DNA from 2 places in the Solibacillus ferritrahens genome. Region 2 is predicted to be linked to the other one. Evidence: riboswitches for the same ligand, from Rfam matches in the RefSeq annotation. Region 2 holds a riboswitch; the other holds the start of a gene.
The links. Region 2 has a riboswitch for cobalamin ahead of SNE38_RS04710 (glutaredoxin family protein). Riboswitches for the same ligand answer to the same signal wherever they lie in the genome.
Positions count from the first base shown of each region.

Region 1: it holds a riboswitch for cobalamin, as region 2 does, so the genes downstream of both, SNE38_RS02355 (S-layer homology domain-containing protein) here and SNE38_RS04710 (glutaredoxin family protein) in region 2, are expected to answer to the same signal.

Region 1 is NZ_JAXCLE010000002.1:39,535-56,453, reverse strand. It holds gene SNE38_RS02360 (S-layer homology domain-containing protein) at 1-837, opposite strand, end outside; gene SNE38_RS02355 (S-layer homology domain-containing protein) at 906-6,812, opposite strand; cobalamin riboswitch at 6,983-7,178, opposite strand; gene SNE38_RS02350 (thermonuclease family protein) at 7,341-7,976, opposite strand; gene SNE38_RS02345 (phosphatidylglycerophosphatase A family protein) at 7,997-8,578, opposite strand; gene SNE38_RS02340 (alpha/beta hydrolase) at 8,698-9,417, shown strand; gene SNE38_RS02335 (YjcG family protein) at 9,587-10,102, shown strand; gene SNE38_RS02330 (GNAT family N-acetyltransferase) at 10,106-10,534, shown strand; gene SNE38_RS02325 (stage VI sporulation protein F) at 10,705-10,953, opposite strand; gene SNE38_RS02320 (YjcZ family sporulation protein) at 10,968-11,141, opposite strand; gene spoVAE (stage V sporulation protein AE) at 11,204-11,578, opposite strand; gene SNE38_RS02310 (stage V sporulation protein AD) at 11,575-12,570, opposite strand; gene spoVAC (stage V sporulation protein AC) at 12,564-13,019, opposite strand; gene SNE38_RS02300 (YhcN/YlaJ family sporulation lipoprotein) at 13,021-13,422, opposite strand; gene SNE38_RS02295 (CotY/CotZ family spore coat protein) at 13,581-14,093, shown strand; gene SNE38_RS02290 (4-diphosphocytidyl-2C-methyl-D-erythritol kinase) at 14,136-14,456, opposite strand; gene mgtE (magnesium transporter) at 14,497-15,867, opposite strand; gene SNE38_RS02280 (RluA family pseudouridine synthase) at 16,179-16,919, opposite strand, start outside.
Region 2 is NZ_JAXCLE010000003.1:142,511-159,429, forward strand. It holds gene SNE38_RS04680 (ferritin-like domain-containing protein) at 1-276, shown strand, start outside; gene SNE38_RS04685 (YusW family protein) at 550-1,035, opposite strand; gene SNE38_RS04690 (ribonucleotide-diphosphate reductase subunit beta) at 1,231-1,614, opposite strand; gene SNE38_RS04695 (ribonucleotide-diphosphate reductase subunit beta) at 1,901-2,485, opposite strand; gene nrdE (class 1b ribonucleoside-diphosphate reductase subunit alpha) at 2,473-4,566, opposite strand; gene nrdI (class Ib ribonucleoside-diphosphate reductase assembly flavoprotein NrdI) at 4,569-4,931, opposite strand; gene SNE38_RS04710 (glutaredoxin family protein) at 4,928-5,152, opposite strand; cobalamin riboswitch at 5,299-5,484, opposite strand; gene SNE38_RS04715 (PadR family transcriptional regulator) at 6,879-7,190, shown strand; gene SNE38_RS04720 (DUF2812 domain-containing protein) at 7,192-7,734, shown strand; gene SNE38_RS04725 (hypothetical protein) at 7,739-7,969, shown strand; gene SNE38_RS04730 (lipoprotein) at 8,016-8,564, shown strand; gene SNE38_RS04735 (alpha/beta hydrolase) at 8,760-9,566, shown strand; gene SNE38_RS04740 (histidine phosphatase family protein) at 9,625-10,179, shown strand; gene SNE38_RS04745 (metallophosphoesterase family protein) at 10,285-11,007, shown strand; gene SNE38_RS04750 (cation diffusion facilitator family transporter) at 11,137-12,042, shown strand; gene SNE38_RS04755 (AbgT family transporter) at 12,104-13,621, opposite strand; gene SNE38_RS04760 (GNAT family N-acetyltransferase) at 13,987-14,520, opposite strand; gene SNE38_RS04765 (aspartyl-phosphate phosphatase Spo0E family protein) at 14,825-14,965, opposite strand; gene SNE38_RS04770 (BrxA/BrxB family bacilliredoxin) at 15,322-15,756, shown strand; gene SNE38_RS04775 (class I SAM-dependent methyltransferase) at 15,744-16,529, shown strand; gene SNE38_RS04780 (metal-sensitive transcriptional regulator) at 16,681-16,919, shown strand, end outside.

The DNA of each region.
Region 1 (16,919 bases), on a different contig from region 2:
TTCAGTCAATACATGCTTGAACCCACCATCTTTAGCATTGTAGAAAGTAAAAAAGCTATTGAATGCTTTAGAGAATCGTGCATCCTCTTTTGAATCTATATCTATACTGGATAATGCAGTAATAACTTGAGCTACACTTTCCGAGTTGGATGTTCCCCAGCTTTTATAACCACCATTAACGTCCTGTATTTTTTGTAAAGTATCTAACGCTCGATTTATTGATTTTTCTACATTTGGTCGATCTTTATAGGTAGACAGTGCCTGCACGGCCATTGCAGTCATATCAGGATCTGCTTTCATTCCGGATAAGTCCCATCCACCATCAGCTAATTGCTTTGATAAAATATGATCTACTAATTTTTCTCTTGTAGTCGTAGCACTTTTTGGAAGTTCAAAGTTCCAAGTGTCTAACGCAATTAATGCAAAATAGGCACCATTCGGACCTTGCCAAATGACTTTATCGAAATCCCCCAATTTTTCAACTAAATTATATCCTCCTACATTAGTTGGATCTTTTCCAATTGAAGTAAGAGCAATTATTAGACGTGAATACTCCGTATATTTACGATTGTGTAATTCACCTTTCATGGACTGAATATGTTTTAGAACGTTTTCATAATACGTTTCATAATAATTTTTTGGAACATTATATTCACCGCGAGCAAGTGCAATAATAAACCATTCATCACCGAACTTAGGACTTGGTGCTTGTTTTACAATATAATCACCCGTCGTTTTATAAGCATCTATTGTTGAAATACTTTGTGCAGAAACGGGTGTAACTATTAATAAAACAGCAAGTAGTAGCATAATAAACATCGTTAATTTTTGCTTCATTTAGATATCCCCAATTCTAGTTAAAAGATACTAACCCAAAAGCAAAGTGCTATTGGGTTAGTTTGAAATTACATCATGTCTGCTATAGTTAACGCACGTTTCAGGATTTTTGCTGTTTGCGATCTCGTTAAACTTTCTCTTGGATCAAATGTTCCGTCTTCTTTACCTGTCATAATATCGAGGCTGCTTAATAGCTCAATATAACGTAAATATTCAGCGCTGATTCTATTAGCATCTTTGAAATGAATGTCACCATTTTCCTTAGCCATTACATTTAGATATTCAAGGATACGTCCTGTAAATGCGGCTGCCTGCTGACGTGTAATTGGCGCTTCCGGATTAAATGTGGAAGCAGTTGTACCTTTCGTAATGCCGGCCTCAAACAGTGCTTGGATATCTTTCTCATACCATTTGCCCGATGTATCATTAAACGGATTTTCTCCTGATGTTTGTAATCCCAGCGCCCGGCTAACTAATGCGGCAAATTGTGCACGTGTTATTGGCTTGTTTGGTTCAAACGTCTCCGGAGTTTTACCTTGAATTATAAGACGGCTGGCTAAAAACTCTATTTCATCTTTATTTGCAAGCTTTTCTATATCTTTAAAAGTAACTTGCTTTTCAATAATGACAAATGTACCGCTTATTTTTGTAAATAATACAATTTCGCCGTTAATCACTTTATGTGGAACAGGCTTATACTCGCCATCAATAAGCTGTAGAACAACAGTATTTGGTTTCACCTCATCAGCTGGTAGCGTTACTTTCACATATTCTTTGCCCAGAGAAATAGGCTTTATTTGTCCTTGTGAAGTCTCAACTCCAAAATTCACCGTAAATTCTTTGCTCTCAGTACTTGAAACAATAGAGGCAACTAATTTTTCATCTTCTGCAAGAATAATGCTTTTTAATGAAGACGTTGGGAGTTCTAAATTTTTGCCATTAATTTTAATGACAAGTGTTTGCATATCATTTTCAAGGTATTTCTGAATATTCTCAGCTGTAATAAATGCTTTGTCACTGCCATCTTCAACTGTTATTTCAGCTTTTGTATTCTCTTTGCTTTCTTCCTCACTGTCTTCATCCTTGCTTGGTTCTTCTGTACATTGTTTATCTTCATCTGTACATTTATTTTTTTCTTTACAATCCTTTGTTTCGTCCTTACACTCTGCTCCTCCACCAGGAGTGGCACCAGGTGCTGAACCATTTTCGATTCCATCCACATAGCCGCCAATATCTTTTCCTAGATCCAGTGTGTACAGCCATTCAACAGTATCACCGGGAGATAACGTATAAATTCCCGCAGAGTATGATGGGAAGCTTCCATTTACACGATACATCCATCCACTTAATGGACCACGATCAAACTCATAAAGACCTGCTATACCTTCAATATAAGTACCATATTGCGTTTCACGGTAACTTAACGAAATACCGTTCTCTGCTGTTACACGCTTTAACACGTCAACTACTGTTTCCCCTGGGAATAAATCAACAGTTGTTGCTCTTAATGGAATTTCCGATGAGGAAATTTTAATTAGGAATGTTGTTTTGCCGTATGCGAGATTACCACCTGGACTGTTATTTCCTCCTCCAGCGCCAGGTTTACTTCCATTTTCACTGTCACCAGGTTTAGAAGGATTATTTTCATCATCTCCCGGATTTGATGGATTGTTTCCACCGTTTCCTGGATTTGATGGATTATTTTGCTTAGTATCGGTCATATCATAAAGTGCTGTTTGCCCGTTTAACAAGCGATGATAGGCAGCTAATGTATATCCTACCTGTTCAGTTGCCATACCATTCGCTTTCGTTTCAGTCAGAACATGTTTAAAGCCACCATCTTCTTTACTGTAGTAGGTCATAATATTCGAGATGACCTTATTAAAACGAGGGTCTTGATTTGCATCTATTCCTAAGCTAGCTAGTGCTGTGATAACTTGCGCTGCACTTTCAGCATTTTCTGTATTCCATGATTTATAGCCGCCATTTTCCTCTTGAATAGCAGATAATGTAGCTAATGCATGATCAACAGATTCTTTTACTTGTGGGTTACTGTTGTAATATGGCGCTAACGATTGGATAGCCATCCCTGTCATATCAGGATCTGCCTTAGTTCCTGATAGAGCCCAGCCTTTGTCTGCTAGTTGTTTATCTAAAATAAAATCAATCAGTTTCTCACGTGTAGTAGTTGCTGAATTTGGTAAGTCGAATCCCCAAGTATCCAGCGCAATTAATGCAAAATAGGCACCATTTACACCTTGCCAAACGACTTTATCGTAATCTGACAGTTTTTCAATTAAATTATAGCCGCCGACATTTGAAGGATCTTTTCCAATAGCGGTAAGAGCAATGATTAGACGTGAATACTCTGTGTATTTCCTTTGATCTAAGTCGCCATTTTTTGAAATGACATAGTCCACTACATTATTGTAATAAGTGTTGTAATAGGATTCAGGAACTTCATATCCACCACGAGCTAAAGTAATAATCCACCATTCACTGCCGAATTTAGGATTCGGTAATTTATCTATCATGTATTTTCCAACAGTATTGTAAGCCTGTTGAGTTGGTATAATTACTTTAGATTTTGCACCTAATTTTTTCGCTTGATTAAATGTTTCCGTGGATTGGTTTAATGCTAATACTTTTGCATCGATTGCAACTTGTGTTTTATTCTCATCTGCAAGTAGTTGTTGTGCTGAGACAATGATATTTGTATAAGTATCTACTTCCGCTTGCGTTACCCAATATTCTGTTGGATCTATATCTTTTCCATCATTGCTTATTTTTACGGAATCTTTATTTACTCCAGCCTCAATAATCGATGTCTGTAGTTTGGTTTTATCAACAGGACCATCGATAATTGTAATTTTCGGGAAAATGCCGTAGTATGCCTCTATTTCGGAAGCAGCAAAGTTAGGATTTGCCCCTACAGTTGGGTTAATATTTCGATGGTCACCGATAGGACTTCCGAAAAAGCTTAATTGGATATGACCATCATGCAAACTGTATTCGCCCTCATAGTCTTCTGGAATTGTAAAAGTTATACTGTTTCCAATTGTTGTCATATTATATTGAACTGCTTGACCAACAATGGATGTATGATTATTTCCACCTAGGTATTTTAATTGACCACGGAAATTATATATTCCTGATAATTTGTTGGCCGGGAAAGAAATACCTTTAAATGTAACTTTCACTTTATCTCCTGCTGCAATTTCCCCATTAGGATTTGTAACATTCTCAATTGTTATGTCAAGCGGACGCGCAGTCATTACATGATATTCAGCCTTACCGTCCTTCTCAACTTTAACTATATTACGTCCTTCAGTTAGTAATACCGTATAAGAACCATCTTCGTTTAACGTTATATTTTCTGTTGAAAATTCAGCATTGCCATAAGAAACAGTACCTGCTGCATGATTAATTTCAGGGCGTAAAATACTTACTGTACTATTGGCAGTTGGCGTAAATTTGAAAAACGCTCCCGGCTCACCTTTAACATAGTAAACACTATCAATATCTGCATCATAAATGCCGTTTTGAAGGTTATTTACCTTTTTTTCATTTGCCTTTTGATTACGTTCTTTATTACTTTCAATTCCTGTTGAAATACCTGTTTTACCTTGACCAACAGTTACTACGAATACACCGACATTTTCTGGCCAAATGGCGCTATACGCATCATCTGCCGCTTTAATATCTGTTGAACCATTAACCTTCAGAGCATCGTACGTAACTTTTACAATAGCTGTCCCATTTTTTATTGCTTTTACTATGGCATAGCTCCCTGGTTTTCCAGGCTCAATTTCAACTACGTCATTACCTGTAATGATTTCATAGTTAAAATCAGGCTCGAAGAAGTAGTTCGTAATGCCATCTATTAGAGCTTGCCAACTACGAAGAGGAAGCAATTTAAAGTTATCGCCTTGACTTAATTTTAAATGGTTTTGTTCGTTGATATTTAGATAAATATTCCCCTCGAAATGTGTACCTTTATTTAAGACTGCTCTCGGTGATAAAATATCCAGCTGCTTTTGTGTGACTTCCAAGGCAGCATTTTGTGCGTTGGCTGTAAATATACCTGTATTTGTAAGTTTTCCTTCTTGGCTAACACGGTAGTTATATTGCCCATTGTTAGCAAGCTTGTACGAAAATGTTTTTGTTCCATTACTATTTACAGTCGCTTCACCTTCAGGCTTAATTTCTTCAAATGAAATGAAATGTTTAATTTTTCGTCCTAAAAACAATTCCGCTTCCAGAGGTACTGTGAATGTTACATTCCCTGAAAAAGGAATGGACCCGCTAATTGATTGTGCCGATCCTGCAATTGTTACTGTAATACTATTTTTTAGAGCTGTGTATTCCTTGTGTGTTGAAATAGGTTCAAAAGAGTAAAAGTATGTTTTTCCTGTGAGACCTAATACAGGTATGTGACCACTTGACAGTTCATCACCAAACTTTAATGACGTGTCGTCGTAGCTATCCAGGCCTACTTTAATGGTATAGTCATTTCCGACTTTCCAGTTTGTGTTGGTTGCCTTAAAATTAAGCTGACGGAACTGATATTCCTGCTTTGGTTCAGTTGTAACAGTTAGTTTACCACCACCAACACTTTTCTCGCTGCTGTCAAAACCTTCATAACGGTAATCACCGGCTTGTAAATTTGCTGTATATACTTTATACGTACCTACAACACCAGTTCCGATATTTACTTCCTGATTGTTAGCATCAAAAAGCTTGAATGTAACGGTCTTTGGTGCAATAGTGAATTTCACTTCATTTACTGTAGGTACAGCATTTTTTAATCCTTCTTTTTTTACTGCATTAAATGAATCTGTTGCTTGATTTAGTGCCAAAACTTTAGCATCGATAGTATCTTGAATTACTGCTTGATCTGCAATAAGCTGTTGTGCAGAAACAATGATATTTGTATAAGCGTCAAACTCGGCTTGAGTAACCCAATACTCTATAGGTTCCACATCTTTGCCATTAGAGCTTATTTTTACTGAATCTTTATTTACTTCAGCAGTATTAACTGCTGTTTGTAATACAGTTTTATCAGTTATTATTACATCTACTTGCCCCTCAAGAGCAGCTTCTAATTGTTTTAAAGCGTCATCAATATTTGTTTGACTGCTTTCCATATCTTTTAACTGTTCATAAGCAGCGTCGTAGGCAGATTTTACACTTTGATTAGCTAAAATTACTCCTTTATCCGGATTACTATTAATTTCGGCAACCTTTGCTGTAAGCCTGTCTTTGTTAGCGACTTCGATATAGGGTAATTCAAAACTAAAACCAAGGTCACCACCGTAACCGTATACTGTAAACTGTAACCGAATTACACTTCCGTCTGTAACTTCATATTCACTCATACCTACATCCGGCAATTTATGATTGGCAGTATACATCCAGCCTGACATATCGGTATAGTCAAACTGTCCAAGCCAGTCGCTGTTAGTTCTCGCTCCTATTGTAGAACCGCTTTTCAAAATTTCCTTCTGAATATATGTCGGAATATTAACAGTGCTTTCTGCATCTTTAATATTCGCAAGGTATGAGATATTTTCTTCATCCATACCATTATTATAGTTACCACTTCCAAGTACTCTGGCAACTACTTGTCCTGCCATTTCCCCTTCATAAAAAGGAACTTGGATGGGGTCAATTGCATATCCTTGTCCAAGTGTAAATTTTTCTACTGATACCGTCACATAGCCTGAAGGGAGAACTTCAGATAAGTTTGAGGAATTGATTTGCGCACTGTCACTCGTTGTCGGTAATGAAGGTGCATTCTTTGACGTCTCATCATTAGGGTGAAGACTCTGTTCATCATGGTTGTATGTACTAGAAGTGGCATTTGATTCTTCTGCTTCAAATCCTTGCCCTTTCACGATTGCAGCGGGTGATAATAGCGAAAATGACAATATGAATATAATCGCAATACTTAACCACTTTTTATAAATTTTCACTTACAAAAACCTCCTATTTTGTTATAGTGAATGTTTTTGCTCTTAACTCTCTACAACAAAAAAACGGTGCTTCTCCATTTAGAGAAACACCGGTAAACAACAGAAAAAAAGGGTATAAAATATACCTGCCCGTCTATTTGCCGTAAGTTCTCCTAGCTTCCGAAGAGAGTTAATACGATAAAATAAAGGTAGGTCTCCTGGCTCATGTATCCCATTCAGAACCTTCCCATCTACTAGAAGCATTTTTCTTCATTCGACAGTGGTATACTCTGTGGTCGTCTACATTTACAGTTGCGGAAACAGCTTCGGTTTTTCACCGAATTCCCTTTTAAGCTCAAATTGAGCACCTTTATTCTGCAATCCTTATTCACATAACAATGAGTGTACCATATCACTTCCAAATCTTCAAAATATTTCGAGAGAACAAATATATTTTTCAAAAATTGTTTCCACTGTAAATAAAAAAAAACTTATGCAAATCGAACCTTCTCGATTTGCATATAGTCAATTTTTTTAAGAGAAATCTATTTACTTACTCACTTCTTCTGGATGAAATCCGTCATGCTGTAAGTAATTGTCGTGGGCCCAAATATTGAGTTTTTTCTGTTCAGCCTGTTGTTGAATTTCCAGCAGCTCTTTTTCCAATGTATCGTTCGGTTTATTTACATAACGCACTGCAGCAAGGCCTTCACTTAATAAAACTTCATGCAAGCTGATATTATCAACAAATGCGTATGCTAACAGCCGGTCATAATTATCCGTTTCTGGACCTTTGTCGAACAATAGCTGAACTGAATCCGCCTTTTCCAATAACGCGGTAGTACGTGCCTTCGCTTCTTCAGCATATGGCATCGGTTCGCCTTTATTATAGTTCATTTCAGGTGTATCGATCATAAGTAAGCGCACTCGCTCTGTTTTACCATCAATTTCAACATTGAATGTATCTCCGTCATTAGCATTTAAAAACTTCACATCAACCAGTTGTTTCCCTGTTTTGTCCATTACCATTTCAGGTGTAATGTTATATGCACTATTTTGCTCTGTAATTGCCGGTGAATCTGTCTGCTCTGTCTCTTGCTTCGGTTCGCTGAATACTAAATATAACCCTACTGCTAAAATGATTGTTCCACTCGTAATGAGCGTTTTAATATCTTTTAATTCCATTGTTATCGTTTAAACCCTTTCTATATCTCCGTGTTCAACTTTGGTGCAGGTCCTAATTCAACCGGGGGAATATCTGCAAATGTCCCGCCTTCTTCTTCTAAATCGCGCATACGGTGTGCCAGGCGTGATGCTGCACAAGCCGCAATACTTCCAACTAAATCATCCAAAAATGTATTAACTGATTCCCCAGCCTTTGTATCAAGCTTCTCAATAATACCGATCTTTTGCTTATCTAAATGACCGAATGTTGTCACCGCAATGCTTCCATAAGTAAATACAGAACCTAATGCCAGTGTTTCATCCACCCCAAACAACCCTTCATCTGATTCAATTATAGCTTGAAGCGGCGCAGATAATAACCTTTTTTCGGCTAGTTCATCAAGTTCTATTCCGACTAAGACCGCATGCTGTACTTCACGTTTAGTTAGCACACGTTCAACCGACTGAATACAATGTTCAATCGTTAAACCTTCATTATATGGGGATTGCATCGTATAAACGATTTCAGCAATATCTTCAATAGTTACATGGCGGCGTTCTAGAGCGTCATGTGTAGCTTTCGTCACTTCATCTGAATGTACACGAATTCTTTTATTATGCATAAATATATCCTCACCTTTATTTATATTAAGCGCCCATTCACTTGTCTACCCTCTATATTACACCTTTATTTTTCTTTATGATACAATTTTGAATACATCAATAGACAGGGGTGACAACTTTGGAAAAAGGCACAGTAAAAGACGTTGCTTTTTTTAGCAAGGCATTAAACGAGGAGTTGGAGCTGTTAATTTATATTCCAGCAAACTATTCTCCACTGTACGAATATAACATCTTAATCGCTTCCGATGGTAAAGATTACTTCCAGCTTGGTGGCATACCACGTTTAGCGGACGAACTAATAGATGGCTATATTATCGAAAATACAATTATCGTCGGTGTCCCATACAAAAATTATGTGGATCGTAAGCGAAAATATACTCCAACAGGCGACCAATTTGAAGCATATATGCGATTTTTGGCGCATGAGCTTGTGCCTTACTTAGACGAAGAGTACTCAACGGCACAAATAGGTGGCGGGCGCGCTTTAATCGGAGATTCCATGGCTGCAACGATTTCATTAATGACTGCTATCCATTATCCAAATATTTTCGGTAAAGCTGCTTTGCAATCGCCTTATGTAGATGAATATGTATTACAAGCTGTTCGCAGTGCAAACAACATCAATTTTCTTTCGGTGTACCATATTATCGGACTACAAGAAGATAAAGTGACTTTAAAAGATAATACCGTCAAAGATTTTCTGACACCAAACCGTGAACTTCACCAATTGTTGATAAACCATGGGATTGAGACCTTTTATGATGAATTCGATGGCAATCATACATGGACATATTGGAAGCCCGATTTAAAACGCGCATTAATTGAAATTTTCGGATAATAATGGGTTCTTAAATGTTTATTCATAGTTTTTTCTGTTATACTTATATCAATTGCGCCTACGGGGTATTAATGTCCAGTTTTTTTAATTTACTGAAAAAATTTCCCAAGGGAAAATTGGGCACCTAAAGGCTGATAAAATTTGAATAATTTTCTAGGGGGTAATGAATTTGAAATATGGTATTGTTGCTTTTCCATCTAAGAAAATACAAGATTTAGCGAACACTTATCGCAAACGTTATGACCCACATTATGCGTTAATTACACCTCACATTACTTTGAAAGATGCATTTGATGCGGATGAAGCCCAAATGGATCAAATATCCAGCAATTTACAGCAGGTGGCATCACAATTTGCCCCTTTACAAATTCATGCTTCACGAATCAGTTCATTTTACCCTATTACGAATACGATTTTTTTCCGAATTGATCCAACACCGCAATTGGAAAACATTCAAAAGCTGATTCAAGAAAAAATCAATTTTGGTGCGCCAAAGCATGTCTTTGTACCACATATTACAATTGCACAAAAGTTGAGCGCTTCCGAACATGATGATGTTTATGGTCAGCTGCGCATGGTAGGTGTTGATGAAAAGGATGTAATCGATCGTTTCCATTTACTGTACCAATTAGAAGATGGCTCATGGACAACTTATGAAACATACAAATTGACTGGAGCTGAGTAATACGTGTTTGAAGTAAAGTTAGTAACAACTGACGAAGACCGTGAACGCGCATATGCTTTACGGAAAGAAGTTTTCGTCAAAGAGCAAGGTGTTCCACTAAGCTTAGAAATAGACGAATATGATGAAACAGCCATCCACTTTCTTGTAAATGAAGGTGAAAATACGATTGCTACAGCGCGTCTACGTGAAATCGAGCCAAAAGTTGGCAAGGTGGAGCGAGTATGTGTTTTGAATAGCTATCGAGGGAAGCGCCTCGGTGTATTAATTATGCAGGCAGTGGAAGAATATGCAAAAAATGCAGCATTTAAAAAGCTTAAGCTTAATGCTCAAAGCTATGCCGTACCTTTCTACGAAAAGTTGGAGTTCGCTGTAATTTCTCCTGAGTTCATGGACGCCGGCATTCCGCATCGTGCCATGGAAAAGAGTATTTAAAAGATTGTATTATTCTTTCCATATGATATGTTATATCTATTTATAGGAAACGATAGCCACCAAGTAGATTTGCTTGGTGGCTATCATTGTTATAGATGTTGCTAAAAATAAGCACAATCTGTATTCACGTGTCTTTCCAGATTATCTCATATCTTGAACTGCAGTGAACTTTATTTCATCATTTTTTCGATTTTTGAAAAATCTAATGATTTACCGTCCTGAATGATTGATGCCACGATTTTTTCTTCTAGCTCACTAGATACCGGTTTATTTGCTAGTTTACTCACTTTTTTGACGATTTTACGAACTTGCTTTTCATCCGAAAAATCTGCATATGTCAATGCATTTGCAAGATTCATAATTTCATCAAAGTCAACGCCTGTTTTACGCTCAATATTTTTAAAAAATGAACGTTCCATTTGAAAATACCTCCTTAAATGATCACGCTACCAACGATAATAAGTAAAATGAATAGTACAACAATTAGTACAAACGTGCCACTATTGCTACCGCCATAACCTGGAGATCCATAACTTGGATATCCATAATCGCAACCTTGCTGCCAACCTTGTTGTTGTTGTTGCCAACCATATCCGTATCCTGACATACTAAACCCCCCTTTCTATTTTGTAGTGTATGCATACACACAAGAAAAAGGAGGGTATTCGTCTAGTCTACTTTGCCTTTTGGTTTAAATATTAATGCTGCAATAAATCCAAATATAATGGCTGCACTTATTCCAGAACTCGTCACCTCAAACATGCCTGTTAAAACACCAATCCAACCATGTTTTTCAGCCTCAGCCAACGCCCCATGTGTTAACGAATTCCCAAAAGAGGTAATGGGTACTGTCGCACCTGCTCCTGCCAAATTAATCAGAGGCTCATATAAGTTAAGTCCATCTAAAATCGCTCCTGCTACGACTAATATTGATAATGTATGACCGGGTGTCAACTTTCCTATATTCATTATTAACTGCCCTATTACACAAATGATACCACCTACTACGAATGCCAATAAAAATGAAAAGCCGATTGTCCTCACCCCATTCCAATTTCGATTGCATGTGCTGTGCACGGGATTGTGTCACCCTGCTGAAAAGTAAGCGGCGATAAAAGTGCACCAGTTGCTACTAATAATACGCGCTTATAGCGGCCTGTTTTAAATTGTTCCATCATGTAGCCACTATAAACTGCAGCTGAACAGCCTGGACCACTTGCCCCTGCTAAAAACGATGCATCTTCCCCATAAAACTCTGCACCTGCATCACGGAATCTTGATAAATCTTCTTTTTTCACACCGCTTTGTGCGAACATTGCAATTAAAATTTTTAATCCGATTTTCCCTAAATCACCAGTCATAATAACATCATAATCTTCCAGTTTTTGTGAGCGCTTTTGTAAATGCGCTTGAATTGTATCAAATGCTGCTGGCGCCATTGCTCCGCCCATATGATAGGGATCTGTTGCACCATAATCAATCACTTTCCCCACAGTCGCCGCTTCTATATATGGAAGCTTTTGCTCATGTTTTCCGATTAAAACAAATCCTGCAGCAGTTACAGTCCATTGTGAAGTAGCTGGTTTTTGAGAACCATAGTCAATAGGATAACGGAATTGTCGTTCGACAGAATTGTGCTGACTAGATGCTCCAGCAATAGCGAAATCACTTGCGCCGAGTTCTGTTAACAAAGCTGCAATTATCATCGATGAAACAGAGGTTGCGCATGCTGAAAACAGTCCTATAAATGAAACCGCCAGTTCACGTGCGGCAAAATTTGTAGGTGTCATTTGATTGACTAAATCGCCGCCTAATAAATAATCGATATCCAAATTATTTAAATTCGATTTCTTCAATATTATTTGACAAGCATCTGAGATGAGCATTGTATTACCTTGCTCATTCGTGGATTTTTGAACCCGTTCATCCTGACTTATCTTATCAAAATATGTTTGGAAAACACTCCGCTTTTCTAATGGACCTACAACAACGCCCGAAGAAAGAATTGCTGGTTTTGATTGAAATACGATCACCATGATGCGACACCTACCGATACTAATATCAATTTAATTAGCGCCACAAAAAAAGCGGATACAACTCCGAATAAAATAACTGATCCTGCAAGTTTAAACATATTGCCACCTACGCCTAAAACAAGCCCTTCGGATCTATGTTCAATTGCTGCAGAAATTACCGCGTTTCCAAACCCAGTTACAGGTACAGCGCTTCCGGCCCCCGCAAACTGTCCGAGTTTCCGATATTGACCAAACCCGGTTAAAAGCATTGCGAGAAAAACCATCGTTGCTACAGTCGGATTGCCCACAGTCTTTTCCGTGAAATCAAAAAAGATCATGTATAAAAATGATATTGCTTGTCCTATAGAGCAAATTAAACCGCCCACAACAAAAGCCTTTAAACAGTTTATGAGTATAGGTATTTTTGGTGTAATTTGATCCTTTAAAGTATTGTATTGTTGTTGTTTCAAATTACGTTTCCTCCTTCGCAAGCTTTTTTAAATGCTGTAATTCTTCCATCATTTTTTTTTGATCCTTTTCTTCCATAAGTTTGGTCGACTCCCAAAACATTTTAAAATCAGCCGAAACATTTACTGTAGTATTGGCAAATTGCTTTTCTAACTTCTTCTGCCAACGATCTTCAATTTTTTTACGATTCCACTTTTTTAAAGGCTTTAGTTGCATTGCTACAAATAATTCATTTTCAATTACGACAATATTTACTTGTTCAATTTCTGAATCCTTTTCAAAAAGTTTTTCAACTTCATGCTGATGTTGCGTATTGTCTGTTTTCGAATAAGTCACTACCTTCTCACGATCACCACAACCAGTAAGAATTACAATTAAACTTATTCCTAAGAGCGCTTTTCGCATGACAGTCCCCCTTATGTCCATTTTTCTCCAAGTATAACCTGTCGTATTTTGAATTATTCATTGGCCCAAGGAAGTTTTATAAAGCCCCATCATTCGCCCGATTCTTTCAGGAAACAGGTCATATTTTAGATAGAGTTAAGTTTTAGGAGGTGAAAATTATGGGTTGTGGAAGAGGAAATAGTGATTCAGGCAATCACTCTTCAAAAGGGTGTGTTTGTGAAGTTGTTCGCGCAATTTTAGAAATTCAAAATGCTGCAGTACAGGATGATTGTAATAAATGTACAACAAACTGCTTCTTAGAGCCACTTGGAGGAATTGTTAACCCTGCACGTTCAAATGCTGATACACGTGTGTTTACATTATTAAATAAAGATGGCTCACCGTTCTTTGCTACATTTTCAGGTAACGGATCGTCTTCTCCATGTGTATCGATTTATTTCCGTGTAGAGGATATTTTTGATGGCTGCTGTGCAACATTACGAGTTCTAATACCAGAAGATTCAAATGGGGATCCAGTAGATTTATTAAGTAATTGTGGTTCTAAGATTGATTTCCGTGAAGTATGTAGAGTTACACAATTCGAAGCTTCAGACAGCTGTATTACAGTTGATTTAGATTGCTTCTGTGCTGTTCAATGTATCGATGATGTGGACCTTGGCATTTGTGACTAATTGAAATATAAAAATGAGGAGCCAAATAATTGGCTCCTCATTTTAAACCGTATGATGAATCATTACAATTTCATTTGCATGGATCCAGCGCTTTGTCTGAAAACAATTCAATAATACTTGACTGCCATTTATTTTATCAATGGAAGCATGTATTCTTTCACCTGATTGTAAAATAAACAATAACATTCTTGGCTCCTTCATTGGCTTGGAGAAATAATTAAGCTGTCGGGCAATGAGGGAGTTTTCAATTTTTTCAGGGATAGGACGTACATAAATAGACGTACTTTCCTCCTCAATTTTCTTTTCTTGAATATAACTCGGACTTGCAATAAAAAGTAATGGATGAATTTCCACATTCCACATCCTTTTTCATACAATATGCAATAAAGTTTCAAATCGTTACTTATAGAATAAGACCAATAAAGGTCGTAGCCAATCCTAAATAAATAACAATACTCGTGACGTCGTTTAACGTCGTAATAAAAGGACCTGATGCAACGGCAGGGTCGACACCAAGCTTATGCATGATAATCGGAATAAATGATCCCGCTAATGTGGCGACAACAATGGAACAACAGATCGATGCCCCGACAAGTAAACCTACTATCAAGGTACCTTTCCAAAAGAAAATAATCCCCACTACAATAGCACCACTGACCAATCCCATAATTATACCTGTACTTAATTCACGAAGGACAAGCTTGAACTTACTTTTGCCTCCGATATCTCCTGTAGCAATACCACGAATCGCTACAGCTAGTGCCTGTGTACCACTATTTCCTGATGTGCCAGAAATGAGTGGAATGAACGTTGCTAGTAATGCGACTTTATCGAGAGTTGCTTCAAATATCCCCATTAATCCTGACGTAAGCATCCCTAAAAATAATAAAATAATCAACCAAGGCAAACGTTTTCCTGCTGCTCGAATCGGTCCTGCATCATTGTCATCCATGTCCGAAATACCCGCAAGTTTTGAGTAGTCATCTTCTGCTTCTTCTTCAATAACATCGATAATATCATCGAATGTAATGATGCCCTGGAGTTCTCGATTTTCATTAATAACCGGAATTGCCAAAAAGTCATAGTCTTTCATTAAGTTTGCGACATTTTCCTGGTCGTCGGTCACCTTCACCGAAAGGACACGATCACTCATAATATCACGAATATATAAATCTCCTTCTGCGACAATCAATTCTCGTAACGTCATGACACCAAGTAGTCGATGAGCGCTGTCGACAACAAAAATATAATAAATGGTTTCGGCAGTCTGCGCTTCTTGGCGTAATACCCGCATCGCTTCACGAACAGTTGAACTCTCCAGAACCGAAACATACTCAGTTGTCATGATTGCCCCTGCTGTGTATTCCTCATAGCCTAAAAGCTCATTGATCTCATCAACAGTTTCGTCATCCATCATATCTAAGTAATTTTCTCGTTGCTCAGTGTCTAATTCATTTAATATATCCACCGCATTATCGGTATACATAAATCCTAGCATCGCAGCACCATAGGATGGATCCATTTCATTTAAATAATTTTCATATTCATCATCTTCAATTTCTGTCGACTCAAAAATAATGGCCATTTCCTGAGGAGACAAGTAACGATAAATAACCTGCCTTATATCTGGACCTACCTCTTCGTAAAACTTTGCTTGATCAAATGGATGGAGAACTAAAAAATGTTCACGGAATGCCTCAATATTTTCCTCATCGAGTAGCATTCGCAAAAATTCCTCATCATACTGGACTTCATTCTTTTTTTCCTCTATCATGCTTGTCCCCTCCTTTCAATTACTGTAGTAATTCTATTATATGCTTACAATTTCCAATTTTCGCAACATCAAAATTAACTTTCATATTGCCATAATCAATATTAATATAGCAACGAACTATTTTATTATTAATTTTTCCAGTTCGTCAAGGAGGGAAAATATTGTCTTTACTATGCGGTTAGATTAAAAATATCCATTGTGTGAAATCCTTCTATGCATATATATAAACAACTTTCAGATAGTCCCTCTCCAGTATATTCCCTTTTTCATCAAAAAATAAAAGACACCAATTCAGGAATTGGCATCTTCTATTAAATAATAAGACTCGATATTTCAGTTGGGAGCTTGCTGCAAAAATGCATATTTTCTTTCGTTAATGGATGTTCGAACTGTATACTTCGACAATGGAGTGCTTGACGGTTTATTAATTTCCTACTTCCACCGTATAATTCGTCCCCTACTAACGGATGCCCTATATGAGCCATATGAACTCGTATTTGATGCGTTCTCCCAGTATGGAGCTTAAGGCGAATATGAGACATATTATTTTTACGCGCTATTACCGATACATCTGTATGTGCAAATTGACCATCAGCACGGACTTCACGTTCAATAATACTGGTATCTTTTCGTCCGATTGGTAAAATTATAGACTGTTGATCTTGTTCTACATACCCTTCTACAATTGCTTCATATTCACGATGAATGCATCCATTTTTTTGCTGACCACTCATGATATGGTGTATGTGACGATGTTTCGCAATTACCATCAGTCCTGATGTATCACGGTCGAGTCGTGTAACAATATGCACCGTAGAAGCGAGTTGCTGTTGAACGAAATAACCATATACATAATTTGCGATGCTGCCGTTTAGCTGCTCTCTTGAAGGGATTGAATTCATAAAAGAGGGCTTGTCCAATATGAGTAATGCCTCATCTTCATACACAATGGCTAAAGCACCTACTTGTGCGGCCAGACCTTCGCTAACTTCCTCTTGCGGAAAAATAATTGTTACAACATCCCCAATTTTAAGCTTATGCCGTACATTTTT
Region 2 (16,919 bases):
ATTAGAAAAGATGAAATGCGTCATTATCATGGGTTTTCTTACATTTTCACATGCCTTACTGGGCAGCAACCTTCTCCACGAATATCTGAACCATTACCGACTGATTTAAAGCAGGGCATCATCACTGCATTTCATGATGAACAAGAGGCAGTAGAGTTCTATCATCGAGTAGCTAGAGAAACAAATATTCCTTATATCAGTCATCAATTTCGTTCAAATGCTGCCGACGAACAAAATCATGCTGTCTGGTTTTTATATTTCATGAATCATCACTAGTATTTAGAGGGTGCATTAATAACCCTCCCTTTTTATTTGTAATATTTTTTTGCATCAAAAATAATTGGGCTAGTAACATCTAGATTGGACAAAATATTAAATGGTATTGGTTGGATAGTTCGTGGGGGAAAGGGTAATTAAGAATTTCTGTAATGTGATAAGTAAGAGATTAGTTCTAGTTCACACAAAAAATCGAAACTGCATCATGCAATTCGATTTTTTGTGCATTATGGTAAGAGTTCTAGAGAGGGTTTAAACCCTCTTTACACACAATTATTTATTATGATGATAATGTTTTATTTCCCCGTTTTTGAATTTTACTTCAAGCTCAAAGGACTTATAGTTTTCATCGAGAGCAAATGCTTTTAGTACTTCTTTACGAACATCCTCATCACTAGTAGTTTCGTCAAATGTTAACTGTTTTAATGCATCGACAAAATTATCATAGGCTTGATCACCTTTATACTCAACACCTTTAATTTCATCATCTAGTTCTGCGTAAATATTGTTTCCATCGTTCTCATATTCAACATCATATGAATTTCGATTCGCATATTCTACGTCTAAATCAAAGTCAGTAAAAGCATAATTTACATCTGCGACCTTAATGCCAGTACGTTCATTTTCATTTTCTGAGTTATTAGTGGTATTTTTGTTATTCGTTGTTTCATCAATAGTACTATTATTACCTGTAACATCCTTATTTGTCTTTGTATCATCGTTGTTACATGCGTACAATAATCCCAATAATAATGGCATTGTAAGTATTAATTTAAATAATTTCATTTTATTCTCTCCTTTAAAAGTGGCTTGATAACTTAATTTAAGCCGCTAATTTTTAATAAAAGTATTCCCAAATTAAAATAATCTATCCATTTGTACTGTAATTGAAAATTTTTCCTAATATAAATCACTAAAAACGCTATGGCAGAAGTTAGCCATAGCGTTTTAAATTTAAAATTTAAATGTATCATCCGTAATCGGGGCTACTTTAGCAACTGCATAAGTCGCGCCTTTTTGGCTGAAGAAATCATATGTTGAGCCTGTATTGGAAATCCCGTTCATGACAATCGGGTTGACTTCCTCGTCAGGGAACATTGTATCGTGCCCCAAATTCATGAGCGCTTTATTTGCATTATAGCGCACATATTTTTTCACTTCAGGGGAAAGTCCCGTTTCTGCGTATAAATCATCGGTATACTTCATTTCATTTTGATATAAATCGAGTAAATATTCATAGCCCCACAAAGTTAGCTCCTGCTGTTTTTCTGTTGGGAACGTTTTGAAAATGTTCTGGGCGAAAAAGCCGACTGCTACTCCGTGGATTGATTCGTCCATTTTGTTCAAGTAAGTTCGTCATTCTTACTTCTGCTATATGCAGCTTATAATTTCTTATAAGATCAGATCATATCATATATAACTTTTGCTATATCTCTCCGCTTCGGATACCATTATTGACTTGTACCCTACTCTACTCGCTTCCATGTAAAACCATGTGCTTTCGATGATCGTTGCACCTTATTGATATATTTCAACCTTTTAACTATCAATCTTGGCTCAAGATTGTCCTCGACTTAACGTTAGGATGTTCCTTGAATTCAAAGAGTTTTACTTGCGCCACGATTTAACGCAAGATTAAGCTAATTACTTCCGCACTATTTCGCAGTACACCTTGTCCGCCTAAATAAAGCGGGTAGAAGAAGCCGGAATAGAATAGGAAGCTTTCCAGCATAACTGAAGCGTACATCGCTTTCCATAAGCTTTCCGGGTCATCTTCTTTTATAGCAGAATATACTTCTCCAATACGGTTAGCTTTATATTGAAGAAACTCATTTTTTTGCACCCAATCGAACACTTCGTCAATTTCCGTATTTGTACAAAGTGTTGTGAAAATATACGAATAAGACTTCGCGTGAATCGCTTCAAACGATCCGAAAACTGTTAATACCGCTTTTTCCTGAAAATCAGGTGTATACTTAGCGATTTCATTCATGCCAATGTTCGTTTGTACTGTATCAAGCAATGTCAGGCCGCCGAACACTTTTTTGTACGTATCTTGGTGCTCGAATTCCTTCCATTGTTTGACGTCTTTACTGACTGCAATTTCCTCTGGGAACCATATTTGTTTCCATTGCTGATCCCAAAAAATACGTGCGAGTTCACTCGTTGGGGTATTCCAGTTGACCGCTTTATACGTTAAATTTGACATGCGACACACTCCTCAATTGTAAGTAAACGTTGGCGTACGTAATAAACGGTTTTAATACCACGCGTCCACGCATAAATGTAGGCTTTTGCTAATTGTTCTGTGTTCCACTGGTCCGTTACGTAAAGTGTCATGGAAATTCCTTGGTCAATATGCTTTTGCGCGGCTGCGTAAAGGTCGATCAGTTCATACGGATTTACATCATAGGCTTCTGTATAGAGTTCCTCATTGTCATTTGTTAAAAATGGCATCGGATAAATGGTACGGCTGTCCGCATAGTCACGTACTTCCACACGTTCCGTAACAGGGGAGATAGAAGCCGTACAGCTGCGGATGTATGAGATACTGCCTGTCGGAGCGATCGCCAATCTGTAGGAGTGGAATAACCCATGCTCCAATACGTCAGACTTCAACTGGTGCCACATATTTTGAGTAATAATCGGTGTAGCCCCAAGTGCTTTAATCACACCAGGTGTAAGTTCTATTTCTTCTTTGTTTATATACTTTTCAAAATAAACCCCGCTCGCATAATCGCTTTCCTCAAATCGGTAAAATGTTTCGTTCTTTTCCTTCGCAATTTCCATTGATGCTTTTAACGAGTAATAGTTCAATGCTTCCATAAACGCATCGATAAATTCGATGGACTCTTTGGAACCATAACGGATTCCGCTTTGTACGAGGTGTCCATGCAAGTTCATAACACCTAATCCAACAGAGTGCATTACTTTGTTCGCTTTAGATACAGAAGGAACGTTGACGATATCTGTCATAGTTGAAACATTCGTCAAAAGACGCATTGCTGTATCGACAAGCTGACCGAAATCCTGAACTTTCGTTGCTTCATGAATGTCAATTGAACCTAGGTTACAAGAAACATCGAGGCCATATTCATTCGGCTCATTTTGATCGGTAACAACACTTGTTTGTTGGTACTGAAGTATTTCGGTGCATAGATTGGACATCTTCACACGACCGATTTCCTTTAATGGATGAGCGTTATTAACATTATCATCAAATATTTCGAACGGATAACCCGATTCAAATTGAGCTTTTTTGATTTCCGTATATAATTTACGTGCATTTAATCGTTTCAGTTTACGGATGTTCGGATTATCCAATAGCTCGTAGTACATTTCCGTAATCGAAATTTCCGACATGCGTTTTCCGTATTCTTTATAAATGTCATAAGAACTAAACAAGACGATATCTTTATCGCGGCGCATCAGTTCAAAGAAAATATCCGGAAGAATAATCCCTGTTGAGAGTGTGGCAAGACGGATTTTATCGTCTGCATTTGGTTTTTTGGAAGAGATGAACGCCTCAATATCTCCGTGGAAAACATTTAAGTAGACGACTCCAGAACCATTTCGTTGCCCAAGCTGATTCGAATAACTAAAGGAGTTTTCCAGCAGTTTCGCAACTGGCATTACCCCGCTCGCACGGTTTAATATCCCTTTAATCGGATCACCTAAAGGACGCAGATCGGTTAAGTTTACTCCGACACCGCCTCCTAATCGGGAAAGCTCCAGGCAATAGCCGATGTTTTCGGCAATCGAATTCATCGTGTCGTCCATCGTCAGTTTAAAGCATGAGACAAGCTCACCGCGTGCTTTTTTCCCGCTGTTTAAAGCAGTAGGTGTTGCCGGCTGATAGGCAGTCATGACCGCTTTAATGGCCTTTTCTGCCAATGCTTCATCACCCTGTGCTAAATAAAGGGCAATAATAACGATTCGGTCTTCATATTTTTCAAGAATTTCTTTTCCGTCTCTGCTTTTCATTGCATAGCTATCGTAAAATTTCGAAGCACTCATAAACGAGGGGAAACGGAATTTATACGCATACGCTTTTTTGTACATCCGTTTAATAAAATCCATTGAGTACATTTCAAGAAATTCTTTTTCATAATAGCCTTCATCAACTAAATAGCGTACTTTTTCCTCAATATCGATAAAGTAGCGTAAACGGACATTCACGTCTTCTAGGAAATAGCGGCGTGTTGCTTCTTTATCTTTTGCTAAATCCAGTTCACCCGTAGCACGGTAACGATTTAATATGTCATTGTTTAATTTTAAATATTGTTTCATCATTAAACCTCTTTCCAAATGGAATAATAGTAATTTTTAATGGTTTCGTAATTGAATGGGGTCCCACGTAATTCTAGTTTCTCGATTAACGGAATGCCGTATTTTGTTGCTAAAAGATCACCTGCTCGGCCGAAAAAAGCATGACCGAAATTACGGTTCCCGCTTACGATAATTCCTTTGCATTGATTGTAGTTCGCAGTCATGAACTGATCGACGATAGGGGGGACAGAGCCTAATCCATCCGTATATGTAAATAGCAGATACGGCGCATCGATTTTATCCACATCGGCTAAATCCTTTGCAGGCAAGCCAAGTTTTTGCACGATGTATCGTACATTGCCAGTTCGTGAAGCATAAATAATCATGCAGTTATTTCAGAAATTCGGTTAATAATGGAAGTTGGCTCTGCGATAAATTCTCCGTTGATTTCGAATAAAGGGACAGATAGAAAGCCTGCATCGAGTACTTTTTGCTTTGCCGTTTCGTCCTGGTCAATATTAATAATCTCGACTTGTAAGTTCGCAGCATCAAGTTCGGATTTTACCCATAGGCATTTTGGACAGATTGTTTTCGTATAAAGTTTCATTAATAGAATCCCTCGCTATAAAGATATTTATTGTGCTGTACGTTCTAAAGAAAATATAAAAAGGCTATCCCGGGAAAAAAAGGATAGCCTGAAATGGAAACGTAAATGGAAAAATTGCGCCTCCATTTCCTATTCCCCGAAGAAATGTACGTAGTTTTAACACGGCAGGTCTCCTGGCTTTGCGTCATCCATCAGACGTACCTTCCCATGCACGTGGCACAGTGGCAATTTTAGTCTTCAGTCAGCATTTACAGTTGCGGGGACAGCGTTGGTTTTGCACCAAACTTCCCTTTTAAACTACATTTAGTAGTACCGTGATAAAAAAACACAATATATGGTTGTGAATTGAGTATAAGCCGTTCCAAAGTAAAAGTAAAGGAAAGAAATATAACTTGATCAGCTATTGTACTTTTTAAAGAGAAAGTTGACAGAACTAATACCTATACAAATCAAAAAGGAACTAAAAAACACATTGCCCAAAACTTCGAATGAACAATGTGTCATATTAATGCTTTAATTCTCTTTTCCACATGACGTAATTATAGGTTGCTTGAATAGCAAATAAAATGGTGATGAAAAATGTTATGAAAATAAACAACCTAGAAAATCCTAGCATTAAATAAATGACTCCGATTGAAAGTATACATATTGGAATCGAATAGACAGTACGCCAAAATTTTCGGCGGTATGAAAGGGCATAATAATTGAACTTAAAACCTTTATCAACTTTCGGTTTTTTTCTGTAATAAAGATATAAGCCAATCGAAATAATAAAAGAAGTAACAATAGGGATGGCGAGGATGAATAAATTTAAGTTTTGGAAATTCACTGTAGTCCTCCTTCTAAAATCCTTATGTTGGTTCATCACCATAAGTTGGGGATGACATTATTGAAAAAATAAGATTCGCTACGGGAAAACGCGTTGAAGCGTCTGTTGTACTACATTCCGGGGCAGGCATTTCGGGCGGTGTGGCTACAAAGCCTTTGTAGATTGAATTGTTAATGAAATAAATAGCGGAAGGAATTTCCGTTATTTCGAAAATGACATAAAAAATAGTCAAAATAAGGGGAGAAATTTCCGTTATTGACCTAAAAAACATGAAATTTCAGGATTTTATTTGAAATAACGGTAAAACGTTCCCTTATTTACCCCAAAATGAGCTGCATCCTTCAAATAACGGTAAAATCTTCCCTTATTTTAGGCGGGCACTGAAAAATTTAAAATAAGGCACTTTCTATCTACTAAGGCGTTTTGTCCACTCGAAGTTGGACGGACGCTTCAAAATCAAAATTTTCGGATTGGTGGGCCTCGTAAACGGCAATAAAGGCAGTGATAAAGACACGTCAAGCGGCTTTAGCGCTGTCTTGCCGTAGCCCATCAATTATTCAAGTGAAATTTTATTAGAAAATCAACCTCATGTTATGGTGATGAACCTTTATGTTTTGTAATTTCCATTATATAGTAGATGGGGCGGAATTTCATTAATTGGGGATAAATTCTATACCTTTACTTACCTTCTGATATATCTTAGGAAGGTTTTTTTATATTTGCGCTGTGGGCAGTTGTCAGTTACTTGGATATGCTACCACCATTAAAACAAGATAAATATAAGTTTAAAAAAATTGAATGTTTTACAATATATGCTAATTATATCTTGACACTCGATATATACACATTTTAATATATGTAATATCGATATATCGACAGTCAATATATGGAGGGCCTATGATTCCTTTATCAGAACCAACGTATTTAATTTTATTAGCATTAATAAAAGAACCAACGCATGGCTATGGCATTATTAAAGCAATTTCAGAGGTAAGCGAAGGGCAGTATGAAATCGCACCGGGAACGCTTTATGGGGTATTAAAAAATATTGAAAAACAAAAGTTAATTGAAGTAGTTGGTGTTGATTTAGACAATCGAAAGAAAAAGATTTATGCCATTACAGATGCAGGAAAAGAAGCGCTAATCTATGAACAACGACGTTATGAAAAGCTATTATTATTTACATACAAATTAAATGGTGAGGGATAAGATGGCAATTACACGAACATTGAGTAAAAGATTTAATTCATTTGAAGCTGAAGAACAATGGTTAAACGAGCTTGCCCAAAGCGGTTGGCGTCTTGTAGATTACGATAAAAAAGAAATTGGTGAAAACTATTATATATTTAAAGTTGATTTAGATGCGGTAAATATGCGATACAAAATTGATTTCAGAAGTTTAAAAGATAAAGAAGAGTTTGATGATTATAAGAAGCTTTTCCATGAAGCTGGTTGGGAGCTAATTGCAAAAAATCATTATTATATGAAACATATTTTCATATCAATTGAGGGAAAGGATATTTTTTCAGATCAATTATCACTCATTGACCGTGAACGAAGATTTCGCAATATAATGTCATTTTATGTAATTGGATTTGCGGCTGCAGTAATTGGCGCATATATTGCAACATTTTATTTTGATTACGATTGGTTAAATGCTCTTATTATTATGGGGATACCAGTAGTTATATGGTATAGCTATGGGTTATACAAATTCCATAAAAAAGTACGTCAATTACAACATGGGAGGTAATGAGATGAAATATTTGAAAACACTCGATAATATATTCTTTTTCATGTCACTATTTGGAATTATCCCATTAATTTTAGCTGCATTTGATGTATATCGCCAGCAAGTTCAAGATTATAAAATTGTGTTTTTATTCTCGTTATATATCGGAGTAATTGGTTCCTTTATTTTAAAAAAGTACAAAACAAAAAAATATGAGCAACTCATGAGAAAAGGTGTACCAGAATCTATGAATTAGTAAATCAATTTTTTAAATAGTAAGCAAAGATAGAAAGGAGCTTGTTATGAAAAAGATACTACCATTCCTATTCGCCATGCTCGTCTTAACTGGGTGTAGTGAGCAAAATGAAATGGAGGGCCAAGGAGTCATCAATACAGAAGCGCCACTTGTTGAACGGGTGGAGGCGGAAATGAAAAAGAAAACCAACACGCTTGAAAATATTTTCCAAGGTCAGTTTGATGATCGGGAAATTGCTTTTGCTACATATTATGAGAATTTAGATCGCGATGAATTCGTTTATCCACAAACGAATTATTCTTTATCAGAGGAAAAACAGGAAGAATTGTTGAATTATATAAAATCCGTCGAAGTGAAACTTTATAAAAAAGATTTTTCTCAAAAAGATGAAGATTTTGATTTTTGGATTATCCGTCCTCAATATCTATATTTAAGTGGTCCTACAATCGCAATAGATTTGGATCATAAAATCTTAAGTGTAGGTGCAGAGGATGTATCTCCAAACGCTTATAAAGTAGTCAATCAGGAAGAAGAAGTATTTGAAAAGTTGGTAGAACTGTTTCATAGTTCCGAAAGACAGGAGCGGAAATATTAGGGGCATTTTTGAAAGTAAGCTGGAGCATCGATTGGTGGTAAGTCGCGATTATAATCTACAAATTCTTTACATACGCTATATGGCACAATTTACTGAGTAAATGGAGGTCTGTGGATGCGAAGTTGGCAAAGTGTGTTGTTTGAAAGGTTTTTAATGCTAAGGGGAACTAAAAAGAAATTTTTGGATGCACGGCTAATGGAAAAATTTATAGCAAGCAAATACAATGAGCGGCCCTATGTATTAGATGAGAAATTTCAGCAAAAGCACTCGATTAGAAAAAACGAGATAGCCGGGATGCTGTATTACACGATTAATGACCAGCCTTCTCCGAAAAAAGTGATTTATTATTTCCACGGGGGAGCTTACATTAATGACCCGCTCATTTTTCATTGGCGCTACTTAGTAAAGCTGGCTGAAGTAACGAATTTTACAATTGTCGTACCGATTTATCCGAAGCTTCCACGGAATACGGTTAAGGAAGCATTTGAGGCAATTCATAGCTTGTATGATCAATTAGTAAAAGATTATGACGTACCGTTTATTTTTATGGGGGATTCTGCTGGTGGCGGGTTAGCGTTGGCATTCGCGCAAGATGTAAAGCACCTGTCGAAAATGCAGCCGCAGCATATTGTACTTCATTCGGCATGGCTAGATGTAAGAGGAGAGGATCCTCAGTATAAAACGCTGGAAAAACTAGATCCGATGCTTGGCGTATTAGGGGCACAGGAACTCGGTCGTATGTGGGCAAACGGACTGGATTTAACACATTATAAAGTCAGCCCTTTGCATGGAGAAATAAAGGATATTGGTCAAATAACGGTTTTTGTTGGGACAGGAGAGCTTCTTCTTGTCGATGCAAGAATGTTGCGAAGTAAAGCAAATGAACAAAATGTAGCCCTCCATTATTACGAATACCCGAATATGAATCATGTATTTCCGGTATTTCCAATTCCCGAAGCGAAGAAAGCTTTCAATACATTAGTGCAAATCATCAATAATTAACTGTTAACGCGTCAACTTTTTGATGCGTTTTTTTTATAATAAAGGGGGATATCATTTCATGAAAGTATATATCATTCGACATTGTGAAGCAGAGGGGCAAGCTCCTGAGGCAATGTTGACGGCAACGGGAATGGAAGCACGAAAGCGTCTTGCGGATTTTTTAATTCCTTATCAAATAGAGGAAGTCATTTCCAGTCCATATGAAAGAGCCATACAGACAATAGAAATGTTCATCCAGGACAACGGTATTCCCTTTAAAGTAGATGAACGATTAAAGGAAAGGGTATTGAGTAGTGAAAATCTTGTAGATTGGCTTGAAAAATTACAGCAAACCTACATAGATTATGATTTAAAGTTTACGGGTGGAGAATCGAGTAATGAGGCCGTTAATCGAATGATTGAATTAGTAAATGAACTGCGACAAGGAAATCATACGTCTGTAGCAATCGTTACGCACGGGAATATTATGTCGTTATTAATCAATCACTATAATGGTGATTTTGGATTTAATGAATGGAAACAACTATCCAATCCGGATGTTTATGAAATTAATTTTAATAGTAAAGAGATTAAGGTGAATCGGATATGGGGAAGTGAAATTGAATTTATTTAAGCAATTATAGTTTAAATAAAAAAATGGGGGAAATATATATATAAGGAAAATGTAAGAAATTCCTACATAAACTAAAAATGAAACAGGTTGAAAAGTGGGTGACTTATGAAAAACATCTTTGTAGTAAGCGATATTCACGGCCATTATGATCAATTTGTTCATGTACTTTCATTTTGGGACAAAAAAGATACACTGGTGATTTTAGGAGATTTAATCGACCGTGGACCAAAGTCATTAGAGGTTATACAAAAAGTGCTGGAATTAAAAGACGAATTCGGTGATCAAGTAATCGTTTGCCTAGGCAATCATGAAGACATGTTGATCGATTATTTAAATTTCCCGGATATAAAACAAGACCGCTTTTTTAAAAACGGCGGTCTGGATACAATTAGAAATTTTCAAGATCAACTTCCGAATGAGTTCATGACAGTAAATCCAGTCATACAAGTTGAAATGATTAAGGAAAAGTTTGCGAGAGAAATTTCGATGATAACAACAAGCAAACTTTTTGTGATTATTGGAAATGTTTTGTTTACACATGCCGGATTTGATTCGAATTTTGAAACAATTGATAATACAAGTGCCGAAGATTTTCTTTGGATTCGTAAGCATTATTTGTCTCAAAACCGCACACCCTATGTCAATGTATTTGGTCATACACCTGTGCACTTAATTCATGATTCAAGTGATGTGTGGATAAGTGAAGATGCCAAATATATTGGGATTGACGGTGGCTGCTATATGACCGGTCAACTAAATGCATTAAATATATCTGAAGCCGGAGAGATTTTGAATATATATAAAGTAGTAGTGGATCCGCCAAAATAAATTAGGCAGTTCATTATATTTTTGATATAATATTATAAACTGCATTTTTGGAGGTTACTTCCTTTTCTGATTTTTAGAAAAGGGGTAACCTCTTTCGTGTTTAAAGAAGTTTTTCAGGGAGGAAACATTTTGGAGCAATATACAAATTTACGGGCTGGTGAAAAAGGAGCCTATTTATCCATAGTTGCCTACATATTTTTAAGTATACTGAAGCTTACTGTAGGTTTTATAGGAGATTCAGAAGCATTAAAAGCAGACGGTTTAAATAATACAACAGATATTATTGCATCCATTGCGGTATTAATTGGGCTGCGAATTTCACAGCGTCCAGCTGATGATGATCATCGATACGGACATTTCCGTGCAGAAACAATCGCTTCACTTGTTGCCTCATTTATTATGATTTACGTAGGTATTGAAGTTCTTTTATCGGCAGGGGAGAAAATAGTAAATCCGATTGAGCAGGAGCCTTCTGTAATTACAATTATTGTTGCATTATTTAGTGCTGTAGTTATGTTTGCAGTTTATAAATATAACCTTAAACTCGCTACAAAAATCAATAGCTCAGCGGTCAGGGCAGCAGCATACGATAATCGATCGGATGCGTTAGTTAGTATAGGGACAGCTATTGGTATTAGTGCTGCAATTCTAGGTTTTCCAATTGTTGATACAATCACGGCATTTATTATTGGTTTGATTATTATAAAAACGGCTATAGAAATCTTTAAAGATGCGGTTTTCTCTTTAACGGATGGATTTGATACGGAGTTAATCTCATCGATAGAAGAACGAGTAACGAAAATTCCTCGGGTGCGCGAAGTGGTAGATGTCCGTGGAAGACAGCATGGGAGCTTAATTTTAGTAGATGTTACAGTACGTGTGAATCCAAATTTAAATGTCAGGGATTCGCATGCTATTACCGAGCAAATTGAACAGGCAGTTGAGCAATTGAGCAAATTTACGACAACACTTGTCCATATTGAACCATATGACCCGAAAGAAGAAATAATTTGTGAAGATGATTTCCATTTTTAACACGATTAAACAAGAAAAGAAAGCACGACATGTATGTAGCATGTCGTGCTTTTCCTTTAGGTTACTTATTAATATGCAATATTTCACCTGGGCCCATTGGTAAACCTAGTAATAGCCATACCCCGAATAAAATAATCCACATGATTGCGAAGAAAATTGAATACGGAATTAAAGCTGAAATCAGTGTACCCATTTTAATGTTTTTATCATACTTACGTGCAAATGCAAGTAGCATCGCAAAGTATGCAAGAAGCGGTGTAATCGGGTTTGTAATGGAGTCACCGACACGGTAAGCCATTTGCGTTACAGCGGGTGAGTAGCCTAAATACATAAACATCGGTACGAAAATTGGTGCAAGTAGTACCCATTTCGCAGAAGCTGATGCCATTAGTAAGTTAACTAACGCCACGATGAAGATGAATCCGATAAACATTGGTACACCCGTGAAGTTCATAGCCTGTAATGTTTCAGCACCTTTAATTGCTAAAATTGTGCCGATATTACTCCAGCTAAAGAATGCAATCATTTGTGCAGCAACGAATGCCAGCACGATGAATGATGCAAGGTCTGCCATTGATTTGAACATCATCCCAGCAACATCGCGGTCTGATTTGATTGTACCGACTACCATTCCGTAGACGATACCAGGAATTAAGAAAAGGAATAGCATTAATGGTACGATACCCGACATAAATGGTGATTGTAAAAATTCACCGTTTTCACCGCGTAAAATACCGTTTTCCGGAAGTACCGTAACCAGTAGAACAGCGATATAAATAAGCGCAGATACGGTTGCCCAAATAAGTGCCTTACTTTCTTTAGGTGTTACTTTTTCTAATACTTCAACTTTACCTTCGTATTTACCGAATCGAGGCTCTACGATTTTTACTGTTACCCATGTTGCAACTGCAATTAATAATACAGTTGATACGGCCATGAAGTAGTAGTTCATCGTTGCAAGACCTGTAAATTCCGGGTCAACTAGGCGCGCAGCTTCCTGTGTAATCCCAACAAGTAATACATCCAGTGATGTAATTAGGATGTTCGCACTAAATCCACCAGCAATTGCTGCATAAGCCGCAACCATACCAACTAATGGATGGCGTCCAATGCTCATGAAGATCATTGCAGCAATAGGTGGCAAGATGATGTATGCGGCATCTGTTGCGACACTACCAAAAATTGCTGTGAAAATTAGGACAGGTACGATCAGGCCCTTTGGTGCAGATAGTACTGTCTTTTTCATCATCGTAGTAATTAAACCACTATGCTCGGCTACACCAATACCAATCATCGCAACGATCACGATGCCAAGTGGCGCAAAGCTTGTGAAGTTTGACACCATGTTTGTTAATATCTGATGCAAACCTTCTTTAGAAAGTAAGTTTACAACTTCCAATGTTTCACCGGAAGTTGGACTCACTGCTGTTAGACCGATTTTGTTTAACAACCAAGAAGCAAGTAAGACTAAACCTGCTAACATGGCGAAAATAGTAATAGGGTCAGGCAATTTATTACCTGCTGTTTCTATTCCATTTAAAAATCGATCGATTAAGGATTTTTTTTGTTTTTTATCCATGGTCTCTCCTCCTAATTTAAAGTAACTTTTTTAGTATAGTAAGAAATATATAGAATACCATTTTTAGAAAAAATTCAGAATTAACTCTAGAAAGAAAAAATTTAATAATGCAAGGGTTGTTTAATAGTCAAAGAAAATTTAGTACCTATAAATCTTTTTTATTCTCGAAAATTTTGTTGAATAGGCATGAAAATTGTCATTGTAAATAACTGTATATTTGATGAGGTGATTGTGTCTGAAATGTGACGTTTTGTATATTTAAGAAAATCAAATGTATTTGTAGGGTGTACAAAGAGAGGGGGAGAAGATATTAAATGCAAAAAAGCCTAAAGTAGCAAGTCACACAAAGCTGTTTTAGGCTTTTATTATTTTATAAAAATATGAGCATCGCAATAGCAAAGTCCTTTGCAACTAGGGCAATCGACTTTGTAAGGTTCAAAATAGCGCGGCATATAAATGACGGGTTCGAACCCTTGTTCTACAAATTGGCGCTCGGCTGCCCAGCGGTTCGTATCGGACTGTACCCAGCCAACCGTTATAATCGTCTGTGCAATTGTTTCAGCTGCACTGAGGTATGCACGCAAAAGTTCCGTCCCAATCCCTTTTTTCCGCTCATTCGGATGGACGACAAAGTGGCTTGTATAAAAGGCTGTGCCTGACGAAACACGCTCTTTTAAAAACTGTAGTTCATTCTGGAAATAAGGGAAGTCCTTATTGAAATCAATTATTTCATATCCAGCAATATAGCCAACAACCTCCTCATGCTCATTGAGCGATAAATAACGGATGCCACCAGCCTGATCAATAGTGTGGGCATTTTCTATTTCAAATGGTAAATAATCATTTAAAAGTGCAGCAATTTTAGCTGCATACTTTATTTCGTACGGTACTATATTCATGCTGTTCCTACCTTGTTTACTATTATTTTTATTATCTTAACATATTAATGGTGATGTGTAATGTGCTACCATGTAGCCGTTGTTCTCGGTTACGACGTCCGCTTTCCTGGAGAAGCACGGGCGTGACTACTAACAACTAAAAAAAGACAGCATCAGATAACATTGATGCTGTCCTAAACGTCTTTTAAAATCTACACTTACTTAATTTATGATACTGCTCATCCATATCTTAATAGTAGTATAAAGCTAATCCTTCAGGCGTGAAGCTTTGTAGGGAACGATAGGTATGGATGAACAGCCGTAATTAAGCAGCTACATCAGAATACTTATTAAGTAATTCGTCTAATTCCTGACTGCAATTTACTACTTGTGGATGCGTATATCCTAAATTTTTTGCTTTTTTATACATATATTTTCTTTTCAATTCAATTCTTAGTTTTAACATTTTTTTTAACAAGTAGATCTTCAAAGTAAACTCTCCATTCGTTATTATTAGTAATCTTCATTATGTGGATGAAATATATTTATGACTTTTATATGGTATCTTATTCAAAAAATTCCAGGTGTCGAAATGTGTAAGAATTGACACATTTCATAAATTTGTAACAAATAAAGGAAATTTGTTCGACAAACTATTATTCAAGCTTGACTTTAATAAAAAGGTTCATTTTTAAGCATTATTTTGGGAGGGAAAGGTATCCTAAAATTCGAGGTCAAAGCAATCCAATCTTTGTACAACTCGGAAAAACATTGATATAATGGGCATTGTGAATAGATAAGAATCAGAAAGAGGTTATGGAAATGACAAATGCTTATGATGAATACATGCGTCAAGTAACACAGCCAATGCGTACAGAGCTTGAAAATTCAGGCTTTACACAATTAACGACTGCGGATAGCGTACATGAATTTATGGCAGAAACGAAGGGGACAGCTCTTGTTGTCATTAACTCCGTATGTGGTTGTGCTGCAGGTTTAGCACGTCCGGCTGCCCGTGAAGCAGTTTCAGAAGTAAAACCGGATCAATTAGTAACTGTTTTTGCAGGTCAAGACCCTGAAGCAACAGCAGCGATGCGCGGTTATTTTGATGAAGTGCCACCAAGTTCGCCTTCTATGGCAATTTTAAAAGGTGGTCAATTAGCATATTTCATTCCACGTGAACAAATCGAAGGCTTCCCTATGGAACAAATTCGTGACCATTTAGTAGATGTATTAAAGCAAGTATGTGCCGACTAACAATCATCACGACTGCCGGACGTCCAGACGAGCAATCGCTAAAATTAGCTGAACTAGCAAGTCAGGAACTAAATGCGAAAATTATTCCACGACAAAAGCGTTCAGTTCGTAAACTTGCTGAAATTTACGATGCGAATGTAATCGTTGCTGGGAAAAACCGTTATGAATATTACGCGAAAGGTGCTGAGGCGCCTTTCTTTTTTCATCCGAATTCTGCTGCATTTCGATTGAAACGAGTAGATCGTGGTGAAGAAGAGCCATTGCTTACAGCGTGTGCTTTACAAAAGGGCGATACGTTTTTAGATTGTACGCTCGGTATCGGCTCAGACAGCTTATTAGCGGCATATGCGGTTGGGAATAGTGGTGAAATCATCGGTCTTGAAGCCGATCAAAATGTAGCATTTATTGTGAAAACAGGTATGCAAACTTATGATACTTCCGAGCTCCCATTAACGTCCTATATGCGCAATATTAAAGTCATTCATGCCAATGCGCTTGAATTTTTGAAAAAACAGGAAGATAACAGTTTTGATGTTGTATATATGGATCCGATGTTTACCGAAGTAATCGAGGAATCGACTAATTTTGAAGCATTACGTTTCGCTGGTAACCATATCCCGTTAACGGATGAATGGGTAATAGAAGCAAAGCGTGTTGCTAAAAGACGTGTTGTTTTAAAGGCACATTTTAAATCGGATTGGTTTGAACGGTATCATTTTCAGCGCGATGTCCGTCTAACTGCAAAATTCCATTATGGTGTCTATATAAAATAAGGCCGTTGAAGTTCTTTTATAGGAGCTTCAGCGCTTTTTTTGATTTGAATGAATATGTTGCTATGAATTGCACATAAATAGGAACGTCTTGGAACTTTACATACCCCATATAGGTATGGTAATGTAAAAATAAGTAAGGGGGATTGGTTGAATGATCCATGAAAGCAACGAAGAGCACGTAATTCATGAAGTGAGCTGTCGTAAAAGTCATCATCCTGAACCGATAAAAAAAGATTTGACGACAAGATTAAATCGTATAGAAGGGCAAATTCGTGGGATTAAAGGTATGATTGAGAAAGATATTTATTGTGATGATGTCATTACACAATTATCGGCCACTCAATCTGCTTTAAATAGTGTCGCGAAAATTTTGCTGGAAGGTCATCTAAA